Regions from separate parts of the Streptomyces sp. NPDC087428 genome, predicted to be linked through region 1. Evidence: riboswitches for the same ligand, from Rfam matches in the RefSeq annotation. Region 1 holds a riboswitch; the other holds the start of a gene.
What was found. Region 1 has a riboswitch for S-adenosylmethionine ahead of thrC (threonine synthase). Riboswitches for the same ligand answer to the same signal wherever they lie in the genome.
Positions count from the first base shown of each region.

Region 2: it holds a riboswitch for S-adenosylmethionine, as region 1 does, so the genes downstream of both, ACIO3R_RS13130 (hypothetical protein) here and thrC (threonine synthase) in region 1, are expected to answer to the same signal.

Region 1 is NZ_JBIUXR010000007.1:196,691-201,104, forward strand. Features, by position in the region: gene ACIO3R_RS16895 (trehalose-6-phosphate synthase) at 1-1,367, opposite strand, end outside; gene ACIO3R_RS16900 (glucosyl-3-phosphoglycerate synthase) at 1,425-2,375, opposite strand; SAM riboswitch class I at 2,529-2,655, shown strand; gene thrC (threonine synthase) at 2,673-3,968, shown strand; gene ACIO3R_RS16910 (MoaD/ThiS family protein) at 4,001-4,279, shown strand.
Region 2 is NZ_JBIUXR010000005.1:338,582-342,995, reverse strand. Features, by position in the region: gene ACIO3R_RS13135 (phosphocholine-specific phospholipase C) at 1-1,526, shown strand, start outside; SAM riboswitch class IV at 1,670-1,779, shown strand; gene ACIO3R_RS13130 (hypothetical protein) at 1,829-2,221, shown strand; gene ACIO3R_RS13125 (cytochrome P450) at 2,482-3,777, shown strand; gene ACIO3R_RS13120 (cytochrome P450) at 3,774-4,414, shown strand, end outside.

The sequences.
Region 1 (4,414 bases):
TCCAGGAACCACTGCTGCGGCGGCAGCGCGGTGGCCGCCGCGGCCAGCCGCTCCGTGCGCGCCGCGCGCTCGTCGTCGTCCATCGTCAGCGCCTCGTGCAGCGCGTCGGCGGTGGCGGAGACGTCGTACGGGTTCACCGTGATCGCGTCGTCGCCCAGCTCCTCGTACGCCCCCGCCTCCCGCGACAGCACCAGCGCGCAGCCGTGGTCGGAGACGACCGGGACCTCCTTGGCGACCAGGTTCATCCCGTCCCGGATGGGGTTGACGAGCGCCACGTCGGCCAGCCGGTACGCCGCGAGCGAGCGCGCGAAGTCGTCCTTGACGTGGAGCACGACCGGGGTCCAGTCCGCCGTGCCGTGCGCCGCGTTGACGGCGTCGGCGACGCGCTGCACCTCGGCCGTGTACTCCCGGTACACCGCGAGGTCCTGCCGCGAGGGGTAGGCGAACGCGATGTGGACGACCCGGCCGTGCCACTCGGGCCGCTCGTCGAGCAGGGCGCGGTAGGCGAGCATCCCGCGGACGATGTTCTTGGACAGCTCCGTACGGTCCACCCGCACGATCGTCTTCCGGCCGGGGCCCACCTGCTCGCGCAGCGCCGCCATCCGCTCGTCCACGTCCGCCTCGTGCGCGCGGCGGCGCAGGAAGTCCGCGTCGGCGCCGAGCCCGTGCACGCCGATGCGGGTGCGGCCGGTGCCGCCCAGGATCTCCGTGCAGCAGCCGATGAAGGCGTCCGCCCAGCGGCGGGTCAGGAAGGCGGCCCGGTCGGCGCCGAGGATGCCGCGCAGCACCTGCTCGGAGATGTCGTCGGGCAGCATCCGGAAGTAGTCGACGGGCGCCCACGGGGTGTGCGAGAAGTGGCCGATCCGCAGGTCGGGGCGGAGCTCGCGGAGCATCCCGGGCACCAGCACCAGGTGGTAGTCCTGCACCAGGACCGCCGCGCCCTCGCCCGCCTCCTCGGCGAGCGCCTGGGCGAAGGCCCGGTTGTAGGTCTCGAAGGAGGCCCACCGCCGGCGGAACTCCGCGTCGAAGACGGGTTCCACGGGGGTCTGGTAGAGCAGGTGGTGGACGAACCAGAGCACCGAGTTCGCGATCCCGTTGTACGCGTCGGCGTGCACGTCCGCGTCGATGTCGAGCATCCGTACGCCCGGCTCGCCGACCCCGCGGCGCACCGCCTCGCGGTCGCCGTCACCGAGTGCGGCGCAGACCCACATCTTGTCGTCCACGGCGCTCAGCCCGGAGACGAGCCCGCCCCCGCCCCGTTTCGCGTCGAGCGAGCCGTCCTCGCGGAGCGCGTACGAGACCGGACCGCGGTTGGACGCGACGAGTACCTGGGCGGCGGCGGGCTGAGGGGCGTGCTCGGAGACCATGCTGCGGAATCTAGCCCGATCCCGAACCGTCCAAACGTGCGTGCGGCCGTGCCCCGGTCACGCCGCGCGGCGTGAGACGTACTCCTCGATCTCGCGCATCGGCGGCCGCTCCTCGGTGTCCACCGGGTACGTGTGCGGGACGAAACCGTGTTCGCCGCGCTCGAACTGGGTCAGCGAGGGGCGGACCAGGTGCCCCCGGGAGAGCCGCAGCTGAGCGGTCCGGTAGATGGCCGCCGCCATCCGGCCGAGCGCCTGGCCGTCCTGGTGGCGGTGTTTCCTGACGCCGACGTCCACCTGGCCGAGCGCGTCCAGGCCGACGGTGTGCAGGGCGTCGACGAGCAGCCCCAGCTCCACTCCGTAACCGACCGGGAACGGGAGCTGTTCGAGCAGGGAGCGGCGCACGGCGTACTCGCCGCCCAGCGGCTGGACGAAGCCGGCCAGCCGCGGCCAGTGCAGATTGAGCAGCGGCCGCGCCACCAGCTCGGTGACCCGCCCGCCCTGGCCTGCGGTGTCCCCGAGGGGGCGGTCGTACATCGCCTTGACGAACTGCATCGAGGGGTCGGTCAGCAGCGGGCCGACGATGCCGGAGACGAAGTCGGCGGAGAAGTCCTTGAGGTCCGCGTCGATGAAGCAGACGATGTCACCGCCGGTCACCAGGAGTGACCGCCAGAGCACCTCTCCCTTGCCGGGGACGGCCGGGACCCGCGGCAGGATCGCGTCCCGGTGGATCACCCGGGCGCCGGCCCTGCGGGCGATCTCGGCGGTGGCGTCCGTGGAGCCGGAGTCGATCACCACGAGTTCGTCGACCAGCCGGACCTTCTCCATGAGCTCGCGCCGGATCACCCGGACGATGTCCCCGACCGTCGCCGCCTCGTTGAGCGCGGGCAGGACGACACTCACGCTCCCGCGGCGCGGGTCGCGGTCCCTGGCGGCCAGGAGCTGCTCCAGCGGGCGGTCGGCGGAGGACCAGGAACGCCTGGTCAGCCAGCCTTCGACCTCTTCCAGCACGGTCGATACTCCCTGTATGTGATCCATCTCGCGGTTCGGACGACTATCTCAACAGTCCAGTGCTTCGGTTACAGTCTTGAACAACGCAGATGGCCGTGGCATGCCGGGGTCCATCCGCTGATAAACGCCTGGATCCATGGTCCAGTGCCACAGCGCTCATCCAGAGGGACAGAGGGAACGGCCCGTTGAAGTCCCGGCAACCATCCAGCCGACCGCGAGGTCAGGTGGGGAAGGTGCCAATTCCGTCTTGTGGCGAAATGCGTCACGAGGAAGATGAGGAGAAAGGGCCTCGCCATCATGGCTGTGCAGACTGTTGCAGCAAACACCGAGTCTTCTGTGGATCTTGGTCCCGCCGCGGCGCTTTCCTGCCGCGAGTGCGGAGAGCGATTCGAGCTCGGCCCCCTTTTCGCCTGTGCGACCTGTTTCGGGCCGCTCGAAGTGGCGTACGACCTGCCGAGCGGCTCCCCGGACGAGCTGAAGAAGCGCATCGAGGCCGGCCCCGACAACATCTGGCGCTACGCGCCGCTGCTGCCGGTCCCCTCCGATGTCGCGGACAAGCCCAACCTCAACCCCGGCTTCACCAAGCTGGTCAAGGCCGACAACCTCGCCCGTGAGCTGGGCGTCACCGGCGGTCTGTACGTCAAGGACGACTCCGGCAACCCGACGCACTCCTTCAAGGACCGCGTCGTCGCGATCGCCGTCGAGGCCGCCCGCGCCTTCGGTTTCACCACGCTCTCCTGCTCCTCCACCGGCAACCTCGCCGGTGCGGTGGGCGCCGCCGCGGCCCGCGCCGGTCTGCGGTCCTGCGTGTTCATCCCGCACGACCTGGAGCAGGGCAAGGTCGTCATGGCCGCGGTGTACGGCGGTGAGCTGGTCGGCATCGAGGGCAACTACGACGACGTCAACCGCTTCTGCTCGGAGCTCATCGGCGACCCGCTCGGCGAGGGCTGGGGCTTCGTCAACGTCAACCTCCGGCCGTACTACGGCGAGGGTTCCAAGACGCTCGCGTACGAGATCTGCGAGCAGCTCGGCTGGCGGCTGCCCGACCAGATCGTCATCCCGATCGCGTCCGGCTCGCAGCTCACGAAGATCGACAAGGGTCTCCAGGAGCTGATCAAGCTCGGTCTGGTCGAGGACAAGCCGTACCGGATCTTCGGTGCCCAGGCCGAGGGCTGTTCCCCGGTCTCCACCGCCTTCAAGGCCGGTCACGACGTCGTGCGGCCGCAGAAGCCGAACACGATCGCCAAGTCCCTGGCGATCGGCAACCCGGCCGACGGCCCGTACGTCCTGGACATCGCCCGCCGTACCGGCGGCGCCGTCGAGGATGTCAACGACGAGCAGGTCGTCGACGCGATCAAGCTGCTGGCGCGCACCGAGGGCATCTTCGCCGAGACCGCTGGCGGGGTGACGGTCGGCGTGACGAAGAAGCTGATCGAGGCAGGCCTCCTCGACCCGTCGCTCACCACCGTCGTCCTGAACACCGGCGACGGCCTCAAGACGCTGGACGCCGTGGCCGCCACCTCGCAGGCGACGGCGACGATCAGGCCGAGCCTGGACGCCTTCCGCGCCGCGGGCCTCGGCACCGCCGGCTGACCCCACCCGAGACTCCAGGAAGGGCACCCACCATGAGCGTCAAGGTCCGTATCCCCACCATCCTCCGCACCTACACGGGCGGCCAGGCCGAGGTCCCGGCCGAGGGCGCGACCCTCTCCCAGGTCATCGAGTCCCTGGAGAAGAACCACCCGGGCATCGCCGCCCGCGTCCTGGACGACCAGGGCAAGCTCCGCCGCTTCGTGAACGTGTACGTCAACGACGACGACGTGCGCTTCGAGGGCGGCCTGGAAGCGGTCACCCCTGACGGCGCGGGTGTCTCGATCATCCCGGCCGTCGCCGGCGGCTGCTGACCCCCGGGACCCGAGCGGTCCCGCTCCACGCGTCACCGGAATTGCCCTCTCTGCGACAGAAGCGGAGGGGGCAATTCTGCATGGTTGAACGCGGTAGAGTGTGGGAAGTCCCCTCCGCTGCCCGTGCCCCCCGCA
Region 2 (4,414 bases), on a different contig from region 1:
GGAGCGGGTACACCGGCAACGACGGCACCGGCGGCGGGCCCGTGCTGGGCAACGACGAGAAGGGGTACGGCTGGAAGACCTACCCCGAGCGGCTGGAGGAGGCCGGGGTGTCGTGGAAGGTCTACCAGGACATCGGTGACGGGCTCGACGCCGCCGGCTCCTGGGGGTGGATCGACGACGCCTACCGGGGGACCTACGGCGACAACTCGCTTCTTTACTTCAACAGTTATCGCGACGCCAAGCCCGGTGATCCCCTCTTCGAGAAGGCGCGCACCGGTACCGACGTCAAGAACGGTGACGGGCTCCTCGACGACCTCAAGGCCGATGTCCGGGCCGGGACGCTTCCCCGGATCTCGTGGATCGTCTCGCCCGAGGCCTACAGCGAACACCCCAACTGGCCCGCCAATTACGGCGCCTGGTACATCTCGCAGGTGCTGGACGCGCTGACCGCCAACCCCGAGGTGTGGGGCCGGACCGCCCTCTTCGTCACCTACGACGAGAACGACGGATTCTTCGACCACGTCGTGCCGCCGTTCGTCCCGTCCGGGGCCGCGCAGGGGCTCTCCACCGTGGACACCTCCGCCGACCACTTCCCCGGCGACCTCCGATACGCGGCCGGGCCCTACGGCCTCGGCCAGCGCGTGCCCATGACGGTCGTGTCCCCGTGGAGCACCGGCGGGTTCTCGTGTTCGGAGGTCTTCGACCACACCTCCGTCATCCGGTTCATGGAGGAGCGCTTCGGCGTCCACGAGCCCAACATCTCGCCCTGGCGGCGCGCCGTCTGCGGCGATCTGACCTCGGCCTTCGACTTCAGCCGTACCGACACCGCACCCGCCTCGCTGCCCTCCACGGACGGATACGCGCCGCCGGACAACGGCCGGCACCCCGACTACGTGCCGGTGCCGCCGGTCTCCGGCAGTGTGCCCAGGCAGGAGCCCGGCTCGCGGCCCACCCGGCCGCTGCGGTACGCGCCCCTCGTGGACGGGGCGGCCGACCCGGCCTCCGGGAAGTATCGGCTGACCTTCAGCGGCGGCGACGCGGCCGGGGCGCAGTTCCTGGTGACGTCGGCGAACCGCACCGACGGGCCCTGGACCTACACCACCGAGGCGGGCAAGACGCTCGCCGACAGCTGGAACACGGCCTACTCGAAGGGCGTGACCGACCTCACCGTGCACGGCCCGAACGGATTCCTGCGCGCCTTCCGGGGGCCAGGAAAGGCGGCAGGGCCGGAGGTGACCGCACGTCATGACCCGTCGAGCGGCGGGCTCGTACTGGCTTTGACTCATGCCGGTACGGGGACCGTCCAGTTGACCGTACGCAACGGGGACGCCTATGGCGGCGGGGCGCAGACCTTCGCGGTGCGTGCGGGTGCGACCGTGAAGCACACCGTTGACCTGCGCGGAAGCAAGCGCTGGTACGACATCACGGTGGTGTCGGACGCGGACGCCACGTTCCTTCGGCGGTTCGCCGGGCACGTCGAGACGGGCGAGGCCGGAACGAGCGACCCGGGCTTCGCCACCGGCTGAGCGAGCTGCCGTCTGCGTGGCGGGGGGGGGCAAGGGGGCGCGGGTCGGGTCCGGCCCGCGCCTGCGCCTCCCCTGACCATCCGTCGGCTGTGCGTGCACCGTCCGTCGGGGTGTGTCCCACGGGTGCGTTAGGGTTTTCGTCGGGTCATGAGTTCCAGCGCGCAGCCCCGGCTGGCTGGACGGCACCCCGCTCCGCTGCGGGTGCTCCGGGTGACGACCTGCCCCGTGCGCGAGGTACGGGGAACAGCGGACCGCGGTGCAGAGCGCTCGGGGTCCATCACCCCCGGAAGGCGGGACCCACCATGCTGCGTCATCTCACCGAGAACGGCTCCGTGCGGAGCGACGGCTGCGACCGGTACGCCGCAGGCCATCAGGTGCACTGGATCCATGCCAAGAAGTGCCGGCAGGAGCCCGGCCAGGCCGTCGAGATACTGCTGACCGCCAGTGACGTCCGGGACGACGGATGGGTCGTGCTGCGTGCCGCGTTCGACTACGCGGGCGCCCTTCCGGCGGTCTGGACGCACTCTCCGGACGCGCTGCGGGAGACACTCGCCGGTCACCGCGGACGCGTGTACTGGCTGTCCCGCTGGCACGCGCTGAAGCTGGTGGACGGAGACGACCCGGCCGCCTCGCTCGTCAACGTGGCCCTTGAGAGCGGGGAGTTGTGCGACGTCCAGGGTTCCGGGCGGTCGTAGTCCGGGTCCGGCCGGGCGCGTTTCGGCCCTGTCCGTTCTGTCTGTCCATGCGGGCGCACTCGGCCGCGCACCGGCTCGGGGTGGCCGGGGCGGTACCCGAAGATGTTGGTCAATTGTGCGGGGATATCTGCCAGTTGCTTCGCTCTGGCTGCACATTTGATCGCCGTTGACCGCCGTGGCATCACATAAAATCCTTATAGTGGGCGTGCGTTGATCGAACGATCGTGACGCGTGAAGCTTCCGCCACAGGAGTCAGGACGATGACGCGCCCATCCTCCGCACGGCCCGAGCCCGCCTCGCCCCCTCCGGAGTGCCCCGCACACGCGAGGCCCGGGGCCGTGCCGCTCAGCGGCCCCTCGTTCCAGACCGAGCCGCAGGCCGTCTACCGTGCCATGCGCCGTGATCACGGGCCGGTCGTCCCCGTGGAACTGCCGGGCGGGTTCCCCGCCTGGCTGGTCATCGGATACCGCGAACTCCATCAAGTCACCAGCGACGGCGAGCTGTTCCCGCGCGATGTCGGCCTGTGGAACCAGTGGGAGCACATCCCCGAGGACTGGCCGCTGCTGCCCATGGTCGGGCGGCCGCTGCCGTCCATCTACTTCAGCGCGGGGGACGAGCACCGGCGGCACGCCCGGATGGTCGGGCCCGCCCTCGAAGGGACCGATCCGTTCGAGATCCGCAACCACTGCGAGGAGCTGGCCGACCGGCTGGTCGACGCCGTGTGCAGCCGGGGCACCGCCGACCTCGTCGCCGACTTCTGCGAGCCCTTACCCGTGCTCGTCCTCGCCCGGCTGGTCGGGTTCCCCGACGACGAAGGCGCCGACATCGCGCAGGTGTTGAAGGACCTGGCCGACGGCGGTCCGGGGGCGCAGGAGGCCCATCTGCGTTTCGGGGAACACATGCGGCGGCTGGTCGCCGCCAAGCGGGCCGAGCCCAGGGATGACGTGACCTCCCGGATGCTCGCCTTCCCCGAGGCCTTCACCGACGAGGAGTACATGCTCGACCTGATGGCCATCACGGCCGCCGGGCACCTCACCACCGCCGACTGGATCAGTAACTCCCTGCGGCTGATGCTCACCGAGGACGAGTTCGCCGAATCGATGGCGGGCGGGCGGCGCAGCGTGGCCGAGGCCATGAACGCGGTGCTCTGGGAGGACGCGCCGACCCAGATCCTCGCCGGACGCTGGGCCGCCCGGGACACCCAGCTCGGCGGCCAGCGGATCAGGGCGGGGGACATGCTGCTGCTCGGGCTCGGCGCAGCCAACACCGATCCGCTGATCCGGCAGAGCCTGTCCGGCAACGGTGCCTCCGCCCAGGGTGGCAACGGCGCGCACCTCGCCTTCAGCCACGGCGAGTACCGGTGCCCCTTCCCCGCTCAGGAGATCGCGGAGACCATCGCGCGTACCGGCATCGAGGTGCTGCTCGACCGGCTGCCCGACCTTGAGCTGGGTGTCGCCGTCGCTGACCTCGTACGGCGGCCCTCCGCCTTCCTGCGCGGGACGACCTCGCTCCCCGTCCGGTTCACCCCCGTTCGTACGACAGGAGACCTCTCGTGACCTGCCCTCACGCCGCCGCGCACACAGCTGCCCCGGACCGCGGGACCGTCGTCATCGACCCCATGGTCCAGGACCTGGACGGTGAGACGGCGCGGCTGCGCGACGCCGGGCGGCTCGCCCGGATCGACCTGCTCGGCGTACCCGCCTGGACCATCACCCGGTATGCCGACGCACGTGAACTCCTCGTCGATCCGAGGCTGGTGAAGGACATCGACGCCTGGGAGCTGTGGCGGAGCGGCGAGGTGACGCATGCGTGGCCGCTCATCGGGATGATCGACGCCGGGCGGTCCATGTTCACCGTGGACGGCGCCGAGCACCGGCGGCTGCGGACCAAGACCTCCCAGGCGCTCACGCCCCGCCGGCTGGAGGCCATCAGGCCCGACATCGAGAAGTTCACCCGGGAGCTGTTGGACGCACTCGCCGACGGCGGCAGGGACGGGGCCGTCGTCGACCTCAAGTCGGTGTTCGCGCAGCCGCTGCCGATGCGGGTCGTCGGCATGCTGATGGGCGTGGACCCCGCCGAGAACGCCATGCTGACCAGGCAGTACAAGGCCTTCTTCTCGATGCTCACCCCGCAGGACGAACGGCTCGCCCTGCTCGCCGAGTTGGATGTCTTCTACTCGGGGCTCGTACGCGA